Regions from separate parts of the Kitasatospora sp. NPDC003701 genome, predicted to be linked through region 1. Evidence: riboswitches for the same ligand, from Rfam matches in the RefSeq annotation. Region 1 holds a riboswitch; each other region holds the start of a gene.
What was found. A riboswitch is a leader RNA that binds a small molecule or an ion and turns the genes downstream of it on or off. The one in region 1 is predicted to bind cyclic di-AMP.
Positions count from the first base shown of each region.

Region 2: another riboswitch for cyclic di-AMP. It lies ahead of ACWDRR_RS35630 (transglycosylase family protein); the one in region 1 lies ahead of ACWDRR_RS12985 (M23 family metallopeptidase).
Region 3: another riboswitch for cyclic di-AMP. It lies ahead of ACWDRR_RS35855 (transglycosylase family protein); the one in region 1 lies ahead of ACWDRR_RS12985 (M23 family metallopeptidase).
Region 4: another riboswitch for cyclic di-AMP. It lies ahead of ACWDRR_RS24475 (M23 family metallopeptidase); the one in region 1 lies ahead of ACWDRR_RS12985 (M23 family metallopeptidase).

Region 1 is NZ_JBSFNM010000010.1:181,247-185,756, reverse strand. It holds gene ACWDRR_RS12990 (hypothetical protein) at 1-921, shown strand, start outside; gene ACWDRR_RS12985 (M23 family metallopeptidase) at 976-1,836, opposite strand; cyclic di-AMP (ydaO/yuaA leader) riboswitch at 1,849-1,992, opposite strand; gene ACWDRR_RS12980 (YiaA/YiaB family inner membrane protein) at 2,252-2,542, shown strand; gene ACWDRR_RS12975 (alpha/beta fold hydrolase) at 2,671-3,498, shown strand; gene ACWDRR_RS12970 (TetR/AcrR family transcriptional regulator) at 3,588-4,157, shown strand; gene ACWDRR_RS12965 (SpoIIE family protein phosphatase) at 4,383-4,510, shown strand, end outside.
Region 2 is NZ_JBSFNM010000058.1:49,378-53,887, reverse strand. It holds gene eno (phosphopyruvate hydratase) at 1-759, opposite strand, end outside; gene ACWDRR_RS35630 (transglycosylase family protein) at 1,003-1,920, opposite strand; cyclic di-AMP (ydaO/yuaA leader) riboswitch at 1,925-2,096, opposite strand; gene ACWDRR_RS35625 (cytochrome P450 family protein) at 2,395-3,669, opposite strand; gene ACWDRR_RS35620 (SDR family NAD(P)-dependent oxidoreductase) at 3,828-4,262, shown strand; gene ACWDRR_RS35615 (MazG family protein) at 4,332-4,510, opposite strand, start outside.
Region 3 is NZ_JBSFNM010000059.1:38,457-42,966, forward strand. It holds gene ACWDRR_RS35845 (LacI family DNA-binding transcriptional regulator) at 1-940, shown strand, start outside; gene ACWDRR_RS35850 (hypothetical protein) at 1,000-1,200, opposite strand; gene ACWDRR_RS35855 (transglycosylase family protein) at 1,369-2,694, opposite strand; cyclic di-AMP (ydaO/yuaA leader) riboswitch at 2,681-2,807, opposite strand; gene ACWDRR_RS35860 (hypothetical protein) at 3,234-4,510, shown strand, end outside.
Region 4 is NZ_JBSFNM010000027.1:70,699-75,208, forward strand. It holds gene ACWDRR_RS24470 (DUF2470 domain-containing protein) at 87-806, shown strand; gene ACWDRR_RS24475 (M23 family metallopeptidase) at 1,269-2,294, opposite strand; cyclic di-AMP (ydaO/yuaA leader) riboswitch at 2,298-2,458, opposite strand; gene ACWDRR_RS24480 (MFS transporter) at 2,769-4,307, shown strand; gene purB (adenylosuccinate lyase) at 4,315-4,510, opposite strand, start outside.

The sequences.
Region 1 (4,510 bases):
GCCTGGGCGCTGACGCAGGGCCACCCGCCGGTGGCCGAGGCGCCGGTGCGGGCGGTGCTGGCGCTGCTGGAGCTGGGCGAGGGCAGGATGCGTGACGGCTGGCCGGAGCTGACCTCGGACGCCGTGGAGCAGCTGCTGTACGAAAGGCTCTACCTGTACGTCCAGCCCGCCCCGGAGCAGGACCCGCTGGCGTACGGCGCGGCGGTGCGGCTGCTGATCGACCACCAGCGGGCGGCGAAGCGGCTGAACGCCAAGCGGCAGGAGCGGCTGCACGCGGAGGCCGAGTGGCAGGGCGAGGTGGCCGCCGGGCTGCTGCGCCGGGCCGATCTGGTCACCTGGCCCCGGCTGTACACCCTGCTGCTGCGCGCGGACGGGGTGGACCTCGCCGACGGGGCGGCGGTCCGGGCCTGGCTGGCGGCGTTCCGGGAGCTGGCGCCGCAGGACCGGTCGGCCGCGTACGAGGCGCTGGAGTGGTCGGGCGAACTGGACGCGGTGGACGACGGGGGCTGGGGCGAGGCCCGGATGCTCAGCGTCGGGATGGCCACCGACGGCGCGCGGCGGCTGCTGGAGCAGGGGTTGATGCGGCGCAGCTACCGCAATCTGACGGAGCTGACCGCGCTGGGCCGGCCGATGCCGGAGGAGCTGGCCGGGGACTTCGGGGCGTTCGAGGAGGCCGCCGCCGAGGCGGCGCTGGACCTGGTCGGCGAGTGGACGACGCCGGGACTGCCGCGGCTGCTGGTGGAGGAGTTCCCGGAGCTCGCCCCGGAGCCGGGCCAGGAGGAGATCGACGCCTACCTGGCGCAGCTGCCCGAGGCCTACGAGGCCTACGAGGACGAGGAGGCCCAGGAGGCCTACGAGGACGACGGGGCCCAGGAGGGCGGGGCGGCCGGGGAGTCCGGCTGGGGCGCCCCCGGGGCCTGAGACGCGACGGTGCCCCGGCCGTCGTGGAGACGACCGGGGCACCGTGGCGGGCTGTCAGGGGGTGATGCCGCGCTGCTCGAACCAGGTCTCCGGGTCGACCGGGGCGCCGCCACCGGGGCGGACCTCCAGGTGCAGGTGCGGGCCGGTGACGTTGCCGGTGGCGCCGACCTTGCCGAGCTGCTGGCCGGGGACGACCTTGCCGGAGCCCTTGATGATCGAGGAGAGGTGGCAGTACCAGATCTCGGTGCCGTCGGGCAGCGTCTCGACGATCCGGTAGCCGTACGACCCGGCCCAGCCGGCCGAGGTGATGGTGCCCTGGCCGACGGCGTACACCGGGGTGCCGGTGTCGGCGGCGAAGTCCAGCCCGGTGTGCAGGTGGGCCCAGTAGGAGGCGCTCTGGCCGTAGTGGGCGGAGAGGTTGTAGTCGCGCACCGGCAGGTTGATGGCGGCGAGCTTGGCCTTCTCGGCCTCCTCGGCGGCCCGCTTGGCCTCCTGCTGCTGGGCGGCGCGCTTGGCCTCGGCCTCCTTGGCGGCCTGCACGCGGGCGCCCTCCTCGGCGGCGGTGCGCTGGCTGTCGGCCTGCAGCTGGATCCGGGCGGCGAGGGCCAGGCCGGGGTCGGCGGAGAGCGCGACCGGCGTCTCGTCCGGGGCCTCGACGGCCGGCGCGGCGGCCGGGGTGGCGGAGGCGAAACCGGTCGCGCCGAGGGTGGCGGCCACCGCGGTGACGCCGAGCAGCGGAGCGGTGCCGCGGGTCTGACGGGGCATCCGGTGCCGGTTGGCCTCGACGGCCTGCGGGCCGGCCTCGGTGCCGGCCCCGCCGTACTCGCCCGGGTGGGCGGGCGGCCAGGGGTGGTCGAGCAGCTGGGTGCCGGCGGTGGAGCCGGGCAGGTGTGCCGGAGAGTGCGACGACGCCACGGAGGCGCGCTCCTTTCCTTCCTTCGCGCCTACCGGGTTAGCTGACGGGTTCGGAGCAGGAAGGTCTCCTACGGCTGGGCCTGGGCCCGGCCGATTCACCCCAAGGAACGTGGTTCCCCGGCTCCCAGGCCTGCCCGGAGGCGGCCGGCGGGATTAGGCGACGGCGCACGGTGCCGTCTGGGTACGGCGTTTGGGACCGCGCTGCGTTATCAAACGTTAATCCTAGGAGCCTCTGATTCCAAGCCGTCCGTTCGGTACGGCCGGATACGACTCGGACACTACGCGACCGGATGGGCGATTTGGGGCGATTGGCGACAACTGACACTACCGAACGTGATTGGACGTCAACGAACGACCCCCTATCTGAGTACTCCTACTCATGTGCGGGCCGGACCGGCGCGGCCATCCTGACGCCATGAACGCACCGATGCAGTCACGTACCACGGCCGCGTACTACATCCAGGCCGTCCTCTCCTTCGCCCTCTCCGGCGGCGCCCTCGCGATCGGGATCGCCTACCTGCCGGTCGGCGGCTGGACCCGCGCCTTCCTCGGGATCGGGCTGCTCTACACCGTCACCTCCTCGTTCACGCTGGCCAAGGTGGTCCGGGACCGGCAGGAGACCAACGAGATCGTCACCCGGGTGGACCAGGCCCGGCTGGAGAAGCTGCTCGCCGAGCACGACCCGTTCAAGGTGGAGGGGATCTGAGCCGCGACGCCGGGACACCCCGGGAGCCCGCCGGCCGACCGCTTGACGGCTAAGGCTATTAGCCTTAGCTTTATGGCTATCGGCACTACCGGCCGACACCCCGTCCCGGCGGACCGAGGAGGCCCCCCATGACCGGCACCTTCACCCCCAGCACCCAGTACCTCGACCGCCCCGGCGGCCGGCTGGCCTTCGACGACACGGTGCAGGGCGGCGGCGCCCCCGTCGTCCTGCTGCCGGGGATGCTCGACAGCCGGGCCGCGTACCGGCACCTGCGCCCGCTGCTGGTGGCCGCGGGCCGCCGGGTGATCACCCTGGACCTGCGCGGCTTCGGCGAGTCCTCGATCGCCTGGGACGACTACTCCCCGGCCGCGATCGCCACCGACGTGCTCGCCCTGCTGGACCACCTCGGCATCGACCGCGCCGCGCTGGTCGGCAACTCCTACACCGGCGCGACCGTGGTCAAGGTGGCCGGGGACGCACCCGGGCGGGTCGCCGGGATCGTCCTGCTGGACGCCTTCGTCGAGAACGTGCCGCCGAACGCGCTGAACCGCGCGATGTTCGCCGTGATGGGCGCGCTGCTGGTGCACTCGCCCGCGTTCTGGGGCCTCTACCACCGCAGGATGGCCTACCCGGGCGCCAAGCCGGCCGACTTCGACGCCTACGTGGACGGGCTGGTCGCCGCGATGCGCACGCCGGGCCGCAAGCAGGCCACCCGGGGTTACGTCCGCGGGGACTCCGCTCCGACCGGCTGGACCGCCGCCGTGACCTGCCCGGCGCTGGTCGTGATGGGCGGCAAGGACCCCGACTTCTCCGACCCGGAGCTGGTCGCCGACCGGCAGGCCGCCGCGCTGAAGGCCCGCAAGGTGATGATCGAGGGCGCCGGGCACTACCCGATGGCCGACCGGCCGCAGGCCACCGCCGACGCCCTGCTGCCCTTCCTCGCCGAGCTGAGCTGAACCGAGCTGAGCCGTCACTGCCCGGGTCGACCGGGCCGAGCCCAGCGCCGCCTTCCGCCGCCACCCCGCCACCCCACGGAGACCGCACCATGCCCCGAGTCGGACTGACCCCCGAGCAGGTCGTCGACCACGCCCTCGCCCTCATCGACGAGCAGGGGCCCGACGCCCTCACCCTGGCCGCCGTCGCCGGACGCGCCGGGGTGGCCACCCCCTCGCTGTACAAGCACGTCAGCGGCGGGCTCGCCGAGCTGCGCCGGCTGGTCGCCGTCCGGGTCACCGGGGAACTGGCCGACCGGCTCGCCGAGGCCGTCCTCGGTCGAGGCGGGGACGACGCCGTCGCCGCCCTCCTGCACGCTTACCACGGGTACGCCACCGAGTACCCGCACCGGTACGCCGCGCTGCCGCAGGCCCCGCAGCCGGACGACGACCTGACCAGGGCGGCCGGCCGGCTGGTCGGGGTGATCCTCGCGGTCCTGCGCGGCTACGGGCTGGACGGCTCCGAGGCCGTCCACGCCGCCCGGACCGTCCGCTCGGTGGCCCACGGCTTCGCCTCCCTGTCGATCGGCGGCGGCTTCCAGCTCGCCGAGAACCTCGCCGACACCCAGGACCGCCTGATCACCCTGCTCACCGGCGGCCTGCGGAACTGGCCCGGGGCCTGAGCACCACCGCGTGCGGGCGCCCGGGGCGATCGCGCCACACCGGGCGCACCCGCCGCACCGGGCGGCCCCGGCCGCGGCGAACCGCCTGGTCAGGGCGGCCGCCCGGGCCGGCCCCCACGACCGGACACCGGCCCGCGTACGCCGTCCGGGTCACCCTTCACCGCTTCGAGAAATAAGGTATGAAGAATTGAGTGCCCGATAAGCGACGGAAAGGCCGGGAATCCCATGGACCTGACCTCGCCGTGGCTTCCCCCCTCCGAGGACGAGAGCCGGACGCCGCGCAGCAGCCCCACCGCGCGCAGCGCGATGCGCTGCGTCCGCTTATTGCTCGGCTGCACCACCGCCGCCGAACT
Region 2 (4,510 bases), on a different contig from region 1:
GGCGCCGTCCTTGTAGAACTCGGAGGCGGCGACGTCCAGGGCGAGCGCGATGTCCTTGCCGGGCACGTAGCCGGCCTTCTTGATGGCCTCGGTGATGAGGTCCAGGGCCTCGCGGTTGCTGTCCAGGTTCGGCGCGAAGCCGCCCTCGTCGCCGAGGCCGGTGGACAGGCCGCGCTCCTTCAGCACGCCCTTGAGGGTGTGGTAGACCTCGACGCCCCAGCGGACGGCCTCGGAGAAGGACTCCGCGCCGATCGGAGCGATCATGAACTCCTGGATGTCGACGTTGGAGTCCGCGTGCGAGCCACCGTTGAGGATGTTCATCATCGGGACCGGCAGGACGTGCGCGTTCGGGCCGCCCAGGTAGCGGAACAGCGGCAGGTCGCTGGCCTCGGAGGCGGCGTGCGCGACGGCCAGCGAGACGCCGAGGATCGCGTTGGCGCCGAGCGAGGACTTGTCCGGGGTGGCGTCCAGGTCGAGCATGGCCTGGTCGATCAGGCGCTGCTCGGTGGCGTCGTAGCCGACCAGCTCGGGGCCGATCTGCTCGATGACGGCCAGGACGGCCTTCTCCACGCCCTTGCCGAAGTAGCGGTTCTTGTCACCGTCGCGAAGCTCCAGCGCCTCGAAGGCACCGGTGGAGGCACCCGACGGGACAGCGGCACGGCCGGTGCTGCCGTCGTCGAGGCCGACCTCGACCTCGACCGTGGGGTTGCCACGCGAGTCGAGAATCTCACGGGCTACGACGACATCGATGGACGGCACGAGGCATCTCCTAGCGGAAGCAGGTTCGGCTGACGATGGGTGCTGTCGGCCGGATGGTTGCGGAGTCGTTACGACCAGAGCCTAACCGCACGGGCTCTCGGGACCACGTCGACCTCGGTCCCGTCTCAGCGTGTGGCCCGGCTACCCACCGGTAGTTCACCTGGTTGCCCCATGAAAGGGGCCCGAATGCGGACGAAGGGGGTCTGACCGACCCCCTTCGTGGAGCCACCGCGGCGGCGGGCGTCAGCCGAGGTCGAGCACCTGGCCCGGAAGGATCAGGTTCGGGTCGGTGCCGACGGTGCCGCGGTTGCCGTCGTACAGCGACTGCCAGCCGCCCTGAACACCCTGCGCCGTGGCGATGGTCGACAGCGTGTCACCGGACTGGACGGTGTAGCCGTGGCCGGCGCGCTGCTGGGCGGCGGGGGCGGCCGCGGCGACCGGGGCGCCGTGGGCGGCGGCCGGGCGACCGTCCTGGCCCGCGTACTGGCCCGCGGCCTGACCCGCGTACTGCTGATAGACGCTCTGGTGGCTGGTCCAGTACCAGGCGCCGTTGCTCTGGTACCAGAAGACCTTGGCGTCGGCGTCCCAGCCGGACTTGTGCTGCGCGTCCTGCTGGACGGGCTGCTGGGCGGCGGGCTTCGGGGCCTGCTGCTGGACCGGCTGCTGGGCGGGCTTCTGAGCGGGCTTCGGCTGCGCGGGCTTCGGCTGGGCCGGCTTCGGCGCGGCGGGCTGCTGGGCCGCGGACTCGGCGTCCGAGGAGGTGCCGACCGAAGCCGGGGCGCCGCCCTTGGTCAGGCCCGCCTTCTGCGAGCAGACCGGCCAGGCGCCCGGCCCCTGCGAGGCGAGGACCTTCTCGGCGACGGAGATCTGCTGCGCCCGGCTGGCCTGGTGGGCCTGCGGCGCGTACGAGGTGCCGCCGTACGCCTTCCAGGTGCTGGGGGTGAACTGCAGCCCGCCGTAGAAGCCGTTGCCGGTGTTGATGCTCCAGTTGCCGCCGCTCTCGCACTGGGCGACCGCGTCCCAGGTCGAGACCGGGGCGGCGGAGGCGCCGGCGGCGGTGAGCAGCGGCAGTGCGAGTCCGACGCCGGCCACACCGGCGACGGCGATGGCCTTCTCGGTCTGGGTGCGACGACGATGACGGCCGGTTCCGACGAAGAGCATGACGTTTCCCTCTCCGCACGCCTGCGAGGTGAGCTGTCGGGTTCGGACCGGGAGGTGGCCCGGCCGCGTGACGCGAAGGCTTTCTGCCCGCGCGAGCGGCTTCACCCCAAGCCGTGGGGGACGGCAACAAACCTGGTTCCCCCGCCCCTGCCCAAGGGTTCTGGTCGGTTTCCCGTGACGCGGCGGGCAGGATTCGGCGTTCCGCGCACGGGGTTCGCAGCTGCGAACTCCAGGGAGGGTAGACAGATCCTCACATCAATCACAAGCTCATATCGCAGGTATCACACATAAATTACGGCGCGTGGCCGATCGCCTACCAACGACGGCGCTATGTCCTGATTGATTGCGGTTCAGGTCCCGTAGGAGGGCGCGGCGGCGACACCCCGTCAGCCCGAAGGCGACACCCCGTCAGCGTGTCGCCGGCCCGAAAGGGCGGAGATCGAGGCGCCGTCGGGGCATCGCCGCGCGGATTGCTCAGAGCCCGGCCGGGGGTTCCGCGGACGGCTTCTCGGGGGTGAATTCCACCGGGAGATCGCGAAGTCCGCGCATGATCAGGCCGCCGCGCCAGCGGAGATTCTCCGGGCTTTCGGCGAGTTGCAGATCGGGCAGCCGGGTGAGCAGGGTGGCGAGCGCCGACCGCCCCTCCAACCGGGCCAGCGGAGCGCCGATGCAGTAGTGGATGCCGTGCCCGAACCCCAGGTGCGGGTTGTCGGTCCGGGCCAGGTCGAGGGTGTTCTCGTCGGCGAACCGCGCCGGATCCCGGTCCGCCGCCGCGAGCACCACCAACACCGGGTCGCCGACCGGGATCTCCACCCCGCCGATGGTCAGCGGGCTGGTCGCGAACCGCCAGGTGGCGAGCTCCACCGGCCCGTCGTAGCGCAGGAGTTCCTCGATCCCGGTCTCCAGCAGAGCGGTCTCGCCGCGGGCGATCGAATCCTGGAGCAGCGCCCGCTGCCCGGGGTTGCGCAGCAGCGCGTAAGTGCCGTTGCCGATCAGGTTGACGGTCGTCTCGAACCCGGCGAAGAGGAGGATGAAGGCCATCGCCGCGGCCTCGTTCTCGGTCAGGTGCTCACCGTGATCGCTGGCCCGGATCAGGCCGGAGATCAGGTCGTCGCCGAGGTCGGCCCGCTTGCGGTGGATCAGCTCCGCCAGATAGGCGCGCATCCGCTTGACGGCCCGCCCCACCCCGCCGCGCTGCCCGCTGCCGTGGCGGATCATCATGCCCGCCCAGTCCCGGAAGTCGTCCTGGTCCTCGGCCGGCACGCCGAGCAGGTCGCAGATCGCGTAGATGGGCAGCGGGAAGGCGAACTCGTGGATCAGGTCCGCCGAGCCGCGCTGCGCGAAGCCGTCGATCAGCCGGTCGGTGAGCTGCTGCACCCGGGGTTCGAACTCGGCGACCCGGCGCGGCGTGAACGCCTTGGAGACCAGCCGGCGCAGCCGGGTGTGGTCCGGCGGGTCGATGTTCAGCAGGTGGGTCATCAGGTTGGCCTGGCGCTCGCCGGGGATGCCGACCCGGCCGGCCCGGTGGGCGTGCCCGCTGTGGTGGGCCGGGTTCTTCGAGAGCCGGCTGTCGGCGAGCGCCTGCCGGGCGTCCGCGTACCTGGTCACCAGCCAGGCCTCGACCCCGCTCGGCAGGGTGGTGCGGTGCACCGGCTCGTGCTCCCGCAGCCACGCGTACGCCGGGTACGGGTCGGCGGCGAACTCCCAGGTGAAGAGCGGCGGGCGGGCTGAATCGGGCTGAACTGGCATGTGTCGACCGTATCCGGTGGGGATCTCCGGCGTGGCAGGCGTGAGCCTGGTCACCTGCGGGGTAATCCCTGTTGCGGAGGGTCAGGACCTGCCTACGATCCTCCGCAAGCAAAACGCGTGGGCGCCGGTGCGGAGCCGCCCACAGGGAGGAGCGCACCATGCGGGTCACCGGGGCAGTCGTGGTCATCGCCGTACTCGCCGGCGGGTCGGGGGCCGACCTCGCCCGCCGGTTCACCGCCGCGGGCGCCGCCGGCGTGCTCATCGCCGACCAGCAGGTCGGCATCGCCGAGGACCTCGCCGCCGAGCTCGACCGGACGGGCTGCCCGGTCGTCGGCGTCTGCGGTGACATCCGCCGCCCGAGCGACATCGCCGCGCTGGTCGACACCACCGAGAAGCACCTCGGCCCGATCGACCTGTTCTGCGTGGCCGGCCCGGACGGCGAGCGCATCGTCTCCCTCGCCGAACTGCCCGACCACCTGGACCTGGAGCGGCTCGCCGAGCTGCTCGCCCTGGTCGGCGAGGCGATCGCGGAGGTCGTCGGCGAGGTCGTCCCGGCGCAGCGCCGGTCGGTGGTGGACGTCGCGGCGGTCTGACGGGCGGGCGCGGTCGGCCCGGGTGGTTCGGGGCGGTTCGGGCAGCTCCGGCTGCTCGGGCTGTTCGGGCTACTCGGGCTTGAGTCCCTCGGCCGCGCGCACGGCGTCCCGGTAGCCGCGTGCGGCCGCCCGAAGCGCGGCGTCCACGTCGACGCCCGCGTCGTGCGCCCGCTGCGCCACGGCGAGCAGCAGCCTGCCCGCCGACTCCGCCGTGAGCTCCGCGGGCAGCTCGTAGGCCGCGTCCGGCA
Region 3 (4,510 bases), on a different contig from region 1:
GGCGAACGTCTCCGCCGCCACCCGGCAGACCGTGCTGGCGGCGCTGGACGTGCTCGGCTACGAGCGGCCGACCCGGCTGCGCCAGCGCAGTGCGGGCCTGATCGGGCTGATCACCCCGGAACTGAGCAACCCGATCTTCCCGGCGCTGGCCCAGGTGATCGAGCAGGTGCTGAGCCGGCACGGCTACACGCCGGTGCTCTGCACCCAGACGCCCGGCGGCTCCACCGAGGACGAACTGGTGGAGATGCTGGTCGACCGGGGCGTGGCGGGCATCGTCTTCGTCTCCGGCCTGCACGCCGACACCACCGCCGACCACGACCGGTACGCCCGGCTGACCGGCCGGCAGGTGCCGTTCGTGCTGATCAACGGCTTCAGCGAGAAGATCGACGCGCCGTTCATCTCGCCGGACGACCGGGCCGCGATGTGGATGGCCGTCCAGCACCTGGCCGAACTCGGCCACGAGCGGATCGGTCTCGCGGTCGGTCAGAAGCGGTACGTCCCGGTGCTGCGGAAGATCGAGGGCTTCACGGCGGCGATGCGGGAGGTGTTGGGGCGGACCGAGGAGCAGGCCCGGGAGCTCGTCCACCACACGCTGTTCAGCGTGGAGGGCGGGCACGCGGCGGCCGGCGCGCTGCTCGACAAGGGCTGCACGGCGATCGTCTGCGGCAGCGACATGATGGCGCTCGGCGCGATCCGCGCGGTGCGCCAGCGGGGCCTGTCCGTCCCGCAGGATGTCTCGGTGGTCGGTTTCGACGACTCGCCGCTGATAGCTTTCACCGAGCCGCCGCTGACCACCATCCGCCAGCCGGTCGAGGCGATGGCCACCGCGGCCGTCGACGCCCTGCTGGAGGAGGTGGGCGCGAACGCCGCCCAGCGCGGGGAGTTCATGTTCCAGCCGGAGCTGGTGATGCGCGGTTCCACGGGCGCCTGCGCCCGCTGAGACGAGACCGGGGCCCCGGAGAGCCGTTCGTGCTCTCCGGGGCCCCGTCGTGTCCGCCCTCAGCCCTCCTGCGCGGTCGGGCGCCGGCGGCCGGTCCGCTGTCCGTCGGCGGCGTCGCCGGTCCGGCTCCCGGTGCGCCGCCCCCGGGCCAGGTGGTCGAGCAGGATCAGCTCGACGGCGGCCTGCCGGCTCCTGGTGCCGGAGAGCATCATCGCGTCGATCGCGGGATCGGCGTCGAGCGTGACGGTGACCCGGGCCATGTGACTCCTCCTCGGGTGCGGAGCAGCGGCATGCCCGCCGGGGTCGGGGGCCGACCACGGCCCGGCCGTCCCGCGGACGGGCGCGCCGCAGCCCCCGGGGAGGAGCGACCGGACTCTCCCCGGGGGCTGCGGCGGGTGCGCGGGCCGGATCGGCCCGCGCACGAGGGATCAGACCCGGCCGGCGAAGTCCGGGGCCCAGTTGGCGATGGTCTGGGTCCGCACGCCCGAGCTCGGGTTGGCGGCCTCGACGTACTTGCCGTCGCCGATGTAGAGCGCGACGTGGTAGACGCCCGAGTCCTGGCCGTTGTTGGACCAGAACAGCAGGTCGCCCGGCTTGAGGGCGTCCAGCGAGACGTGGGTGCTGGCGGCGGCCTGGTCGGCGGCGACGCGCGGGACGGAGATGCCCGCGGCGCGCAGCGCGGCCTGGGTCAGACCGGAGCAGTCCCAGCCGCCGTTGCCGGTGCCGCCGTAGACGTAGGCCTGGCCGACCTTCGACTGGGCGAAGGAGACCGCGGCGGCCATGCTGCCGGTGGCGGCCTGGGCCGGAGCCTGGGCCGTCTCCTGGGCGGCGGGCTTGGCGGCCGGGGCCTGGGTCTGCGCGGCCGGCGCGGCGGCGGTCGCGGTGGAGCCGGCGGCCTGGCCGGTCGCGCCCGAGGAGCGGTTGAACCAGTCGAAGCCCTGGCCGGACCCGTTCGAGGCCTGGGCCTTGGCGCGGTCACCCAGGCTCAGGTGCTGGCCCGGGTAGATGACGTGCGGGCCGGCGGTGAGGGAGCCGCGGTTGAGCTCGTACAGCCGCTCCCAGCCGCCCTGGATGTTGTTCTTGTCGGCGATCGAGGACAGCCAGTCGCCGGCGACCACGGTGTAGTCGTCGGACGTGGCCCGGGAGTCCTGGCCGTCGCCCTGGCGGTGGTACTGCTGCCAGTTCTGACCGCCCTGCGACTGCTGGGCGGAGTCGGCGGCCGGGGTCTCGGTGGCGGCCTTCGGAGCCGCCTTGGGCGCGGCCGGCTTGGCGGCGGGGGCCTGGGTCTGCGCCGGGGCCGGGGCGGCCTTCGGGGCGGCCGGCTTGGCGGCGGTGGAGGTGTCGACGGCGGCCGGGGTGCCGCCCTTGGTCAGACCGGCCTGGACCGAGCAGACGGGCCAGGCGCCGGGGCCCTGGGAGGCGAGCACCTTCTCGGCGATCGCGATCTGCTGGTCCTTGGTGGCGAGGTCGGCGCGGGCGGCGTACGCGGTGCCGCCGAACGCCGCCCAGGTGCTGCTGGTGAACTGGAGGCCGCCGTAGAAGCCGTTGCCGGTGTTGATGCTCCAGTTGCCGGTGCTCTCGCACTGGGCGACCTTGTCCCAGGTGGCGACGGAGGCCGCGGAGGCGGAGCCGGCGGTGAGGCAGGGGACGGTGAGGCCGATGCCGACGACGCCGAGGGTGGCGATCGCGCGGCGGGTGCGGCCGGACAGGCGGGTGCCGTTGGTGGGCAGCATGAAGACGCGGTCCTCTCCCACGCCTGCGAGGTGAGCTGTCGGATTCGGGCTGGAGTTGCCCGGCCGCGCTGTGGACGCGGCTTCACCCCTAGCCCCGAACCGGTACGAGTACCGGTCCCGGGCGACTTACCTGTGGTTCCCCCGCTCCTGCCGTGGTGCGTTCTGCGCTGCCAGCGCACCCGACGGCAGGACTCGGCGTTGCGGGTGAGCTGGGTCCGTGTGGCCACGAACGGGGAGCACGTTAAGCAGACTTAAGTTCAAACCGCAAACATGTGTGACGCTCGTCACGGTTTACGAAAGAGGTGGTGAATGGCTGTCCACCATGATCAGAAATGACCGATTTCCGGCAACGCCCGTCGGGGTCACGGCAACTGCCTATGCTTCAGGACGTCAGGATCGACGCGGCCGCCCGGGGGGAGGGCTACGCAACGATGGCCATGGACGAGGACCCGGAGGCCGGTCGGCCGGCTGCGCGACCGCGCGGAGCGCATCGCCGGGCAAAACACCGCAGAGCGGACATCCCGCCCGAAGGGTCCCGAACTCCCTTACGTCGTCGGACGATGCTGCGCTGGCTCGCCGTCGGCACGGTCTTCGCGGCGGTCGCCGGCGAGGAGGCGCTGCGGCGCTCCCTGGGCGGCCGCTCCGAGCCCGTCGCCGCCGTGGAGGGCCCCACCCCGGGCCCGGGGGCGGACAGCCCGGGTGCGGGGCACCAGCACGGCGCCCCGTCGCCCTCGGGGGCGCCCGGGGGGAGCGCCGCGCCCGCAGGCACTCCCGAGGGCGCCGCCGCGCCCGCCCCCGCGCCCGCCCCCGACCAGGGCGGCCGGCACTGGTCCGACCCGGCCGGCTGGGGCGGCAGGGTGCCCGGCCCGCAGAGCGCCGTCCGGATCACCGACCGGGTCCTGCTCGACACCGACGCCACCGTCGGCTCGCTGCTGGTCGAGCCCGGCGGCGCGCTCACCTTCGCCGCCGACCGCAGCCTCACCCTCGCCGCGAACGGCAACGTCGAGATCCGCGGCACCCTCGCGCTCGCCCCCGACGGCGCCGCCGTGCACACCGTGCGGTTCCCCGCCGTCGACGAGCGGCGCTTCCGGGGCGACGGCATGAAGGTGGTCGACACCGACGTCGGCCTCTGGGTCACGGGCGCCGGGTACCTGCGGCTGGACGGCGCCGCCAAGACCGCCTGGGTGCGCGCCGCCCGGGCGCTCGCCGCCGGCGACACCACCGTCACCCTGGCCGCGCCGCCCACCGGTTGGCTGCCCGGCGACGAACTGGCCGTCACCCCGACCGGCCCGCCGGACGAGGACGGCTTCTCCACCCGCTACGACCTCGCCGTCGTCCGGTCCGTCAGCGGATCCACCGTCACCCTGGAGGCGCCCCTGAGGTACGCGCACCCCCGGGTGAGCGCCGGAGGGGGCGTCACGGTCGGCGCCGAGGTGCTCAACCTGACCCGCAGCGTCCGGGTCGAGGGCACCGCCGAGGGCCGCGCCCACGTCCACCTCACCAGCTCCCGCCGGGCCGATGTGCGGCACGCGGCGCTGCGCTGGCTCGGCCCGCGCACCGACACCGCGGAGACCTGGAAGGGCCCGGACGGCAGCGCCCCGGTCACCGCGCCGGTGCTCGGCCGGTACGGGCTGCACTTCCACATGCTCGGCGACACCACCCGGGGCACCGTCGTCGAGGGCGTGGTGGTGCGCGACGCGGGGAGCCACGCCTTCGTCCCGCACGCCAGCCACGGCATCACCTTCCGCAGCTGCATCAGCCACGACACCTGGGAGGACGCCTACTGGTGGGACGGCCCGACGGACACCCGCACCCCGCAGCAGCCGTCCGACGACAT
Region 4 (4,510 bases), on a different contig from region 1:
GGATCCCGACCCCGAACCGCCCCGCGCACCTTGCCCTCCCCGGTCGAAATGATTAGGTTAGGCTCACCTAACTACCGGAGGTCGTCATGAGCCCCAGCCCCGTCGACGTCGAGGCGCCCGAACCCACCGCCGCCGAACGGGTCTGCAGCCTGCTCACCGCCACCTCCTCGGTGGTGATCCGCGCCGGCGGCGAGCACCACGACCTGGACAGCCCGGTGTCGGTGCACGGCTCCCGGCTGCGCCTGCGCGCCCCGCTCGACGCGCCGCTCACGCTCGCCGTCACCCGCGAACAGGACGGCCTCCCCGTCGTCCTGGACCTCACCGACATCGCCCCCGTCGCCGTCCGCGACCGCGTCCGCGGCCGCCTCACCCTGGCCGGCCGGCTCCACCTCGCCCACCTCGCCGACGACGGCCTCAGCGTCCACCTCCGACTCGACGTCGCGCACGCCGTCCTCTCCACCCCGTACGGCACCACCGCCCTCACCGGCGCCGACCTCTCCCTCGCCGCGCCCGACCCGCTCGCCCGCTTCGAGGCCGCGATGCTCACCCACCTCGCCGACGACCACCCGGACGCCCTCGCCCTGCTCACCCGGCTGCTGGACCAGGAGCTGCTCGCCGGCCGCCCCGACATCCGCCCGCTCGCCCTCGACCGGTACGGCCTGGTGCTCCGCCTGGACCACCCGTACGGCCACCGCGACGTCCGTCTGGTCTTCCCCGAGCCGGCCCGGGACGCGGACGAGTTCGGCCACCGGGTGCACCAGCTGCTGACCGCCGCGAACAGCGACCTGCCCGCCCACCGGTCCTGACCGGTCATCGGTCCCGACCGGTCATCGGGCGAATCCGGAGCCGTGACCGGAGCCGTGACCGCACCCGCCACCCGCCACCCGCCGCGGAAATTGCCCGGCGGATTTGACGGCCCGTCCGACCCCGGGCGGGCCGTCCGCATTCGGGGCGGGAACCATCCGGAACCGGTCCGGACGGGCCGACACCGGAATCCGGAAAGCGCACGCTGCCGCAAAGGCGGGTCAGCCGCCGCGCCTCCCGTCACAGGGGGGGCTGCTTCGAACCGGGACCGGCCCGCGGAAGAACAGGGAAAACAAAAAGCGGCCGGCCCGGCTCGCGAAGGATATTCGCGAGCCGGGCCGGCCTGGGCGTGTCCCGCGCCCATGTTCCACTGGTGGTGCGGCGATCACCCGGTCGAGCGGTCACCCGACATGACCATCCCGGGAGGTCGTTCGCCCCGCACCCAGCGGTGGTCCGACCCCAGGTCAGATGGAGACGCCGTGCGCCCGGAGGTAGGCGATCGGGTCGATGTCCGAGCCGTACTCCGAGCCGGTGCGGATCTCGAAGTGCAGGTGCGGGCCGGTCACGTTGCCGGTCGCACCCGAGAGGCCGATCTGCTGGCCGGCGGTGACGGTCTGACCGATCTTCACGCCGATCGAGGACAGGTGCGCGTACTGGGCGTACTTGCCGTCGGCGAGCTTGATCTCGACCTCGTTGCCGTAGGCGCCGCCGTTGCCGGCCTTGACCACGGTGCCGGCCGCGATGGCGCGCAGCGGGGTGCCGGTGGAGGCGACGAAGTCGGCGCCGGTGTGGTGGCCGGAGGACCACATCGAGCCGGCCACGCCGTAGGCGGTGCCGAGCTTCGGGTTGGCGACCGGGGCGACGTAACCGGAGGTGGCGGCCGGGGCGGCCGGAGCCGGGGTGACGGCCGGAGCGGCCGGCTTGGCGGCGGGGGCGGCCGGCTTGGTGGCCGGGGCCTGCGCGGGCTTGGCGGCCTGGACCGGCTTCGGGGCGGCGGGCTTGGCAGCCGGCTTCACCGACTCCTGCGGCTTGACGGCGGGGGCTGCCGGCTTGGCGGCCTCGGCGGCGGCCGGAGCGGTGGCGGCCTTGGCACCGAGCGCGAGCTGCTGACCCGGGAAGATGAGGTTCGGGTTGGCACCGACGACCGAGCGGTTGTGGTCGTACAGCGCCTGCCAGCCGCCCTCGACCTGCTTGGCGTCGGCGATCTTCGACAGGGTGTCCCCGCCGACGACCTTGTAGCTCTCCTCGGCCGGAGCGGCGGCGGGCTTGGCGGCCTCGGCGGCCGGCTGCGCGGCGGCGGCCGGGGTGGCGTCGACGCTGGTGGCGCCGGTCCAGGTGCTGGTCTGCGCGGGCTTCGCGGCCGGGGCGGTGTGGGCCTGGGCGCTGATGGTGGTCACCAGCGGAAGGGCGAAGGCGGCGCCGGTCACGGCGGTGGCGATGCCGATGCGGGCGGCGCGGGGCAGGGCGATACGACGAGCCTGTGCGGGCATGGGGAATTTCCTCTCCGACGCCTGCGAGGTGAGCTGTCGGGTTCGGGCTGGAGTTGCCCGGCCGCATAGCGCGGCTTCACCCCAAGCCGGACCGCGAATTCCGGTCCGGCGACTTACCTTTGGGTCCCCCGCTCCTGCCGTACAGAGTTCGGTTCGTACCACCGGGCAGCGGCAGGACTAGGCGTTCCACCCGGTGGCCACCCGGGCCAATGCCGGGCGGTCGCTGAACTAAAGCCCATCCATCCGGGTGAAGCAATGTCGATCTCTTGAATCGACAACCAATGCCGGGAAGGCCGTGACACTCCGAATGATCGGCTGCACGGTATGTGCACAATCGATTCACCGCGTGCCACTGATCCACGACGCTCCGCCGATTTCGGTGTCCGTCCGCATGCGATCACCTACGGAAAGCCATCTGCCGACACACCCCCGGTGAGCCTTGTCACGTCGGCTCCCGGGGCGCACGATCAGGCGGTGGCCACCTCCGAGGCCGGCACCCTGCGCCTGGGCACCGCGCAGGGCCGCTGGGTAGTACTGGCGACGGTGCTCGGCTCCAGCATGGCGATGCTCGACAGCACCGTGGTCAACGTCGCCCTGCCCCGGATCGGCACCGATCTCGGCGCCCCGCTCGAAGCCCTGCAATGGACGCTCAACGCCTACCTGCTGACGCTGGCCGGCCTCATCCTGCTCGGCGGCGCACTCGGGGACCGCTACGGCCGGCGCCGCGTCTTCCTGATCGGCGTGCTCTGGTTCGCCGCCGCCTCGGCGGCCTGCGCCGCGGCGCCCACCATCGAAGTGCTGGTCGCGGCCCGCGCGGTGCAGGGCATCGGCGGCGCGCTGCTCACCCCGGGCTCGCTGGCGATGCTCCAGGCCGTGTTCCACCCGGACGACCGCTCGGCGGCGGTCGGCCTCTGGTCCGGCCTCGGCGGGGTGTCGGCCGCGATCGGCCCGTTCCTCGGCGGCTGGCTGGTGGACGGCCCGGGCTGGCGGTGGATCTTCCTGCTGAACGTCCCGCTCGCCGTCCTGGTGGTGGCGGTGGCTTCCCGGCACGTCCCGGAGAGCCGGGACGAGAGCGCGACGGGCCGCTTCGACGCCCTCGGCGCGGCGCTGGCCGCGCTGGCCCTGGGCTCGGTCACCTACGCGCTGACGGCCGCGGGCGAGGGGCTCTCCCCCCGGGTCTGGGCGGCCGGCGCGGCCGGTCTGCTGCTGGGCGCCGCCTTCGTCGTGGTCGAGCGCCGCGTCGCGGAGCCGATGCTGCCGCTCGGCCTCTTCTCCTCGCGCCTGTTCACCGCGGTGAACCTGGTCACCCTCTGCGTCTACGCCGCGTTCAGCGGCGTGTTCTTCCTGCTGGTCGTGCAGCTGCAGATCGTCTCGGGCTTCTCCCCGCTGGTCTCCGGGCTGGCCCTGGTCCCGATCACCGTGCTGATGCTCGCGCTGTCCGCCCGGGCCGGCCGGCTCGGCAAGCGGATCGGCCCGCGGATCCCGCTCACCGTGGGGCCGCTGGTCTGCGCGGCGGGCGTGCTGCTGATGCTGCGGATCGGCGCGGACGCCTCCTACTGGACGGACGTCCTGCCGGCCGTGACCGTGATGGGCTGCGGGATGGTCCTGCTGGTCGCACCGCTCACCGCGACGGTGCTCGCGGCGGTGGAGGTCCGGCACGCCGGGATCGCCAGCGGCGTCAACAACGCCGCCGCCCGCGCGGCCGGTCTGCTCGCGGTGGCCGCCCTGCCCGCGCTGGCCGGGCTCAGCGGCGATGCCTACCGGGTGCCCGCCTCGGTGGACTCCGCCTTCCGGATCGCGATGCTGATCTGCGCCGGACTGCTGGCAGCCGGCGGCGTGATCGCGTTCACCACCGTCCGGGGCAACGTCCTGGCCCCCGAGGACCACCCGGTCGCCGAGCCGGACTGCCGCTACGCCTGCGGCACCGCCCCTCCGCTGGACCCGGGCCATGTCGGCGCCAGACACGGCGAGGGCCCCGCCACCGGATCGGCAGCGGGGCCCACAGAGGACTGACGAAGCGTCAGAGGATGTCACCCGGAGCGTACTTGGCGGCCTCGGGGTAGGCGGCGGCGACGGTCTCGATCCGGCGGACCACCTCGGCGACCTGGGCACCGGCCGCACCGGTGAAGGAGAGCCGGTCGGCCAGCAGCGCGTCCAGCGCGGCCCGGTCCAGCGGGATCCGCTCGTCGGCGGCCAGCCGGTCCAGCAGCTCGTTC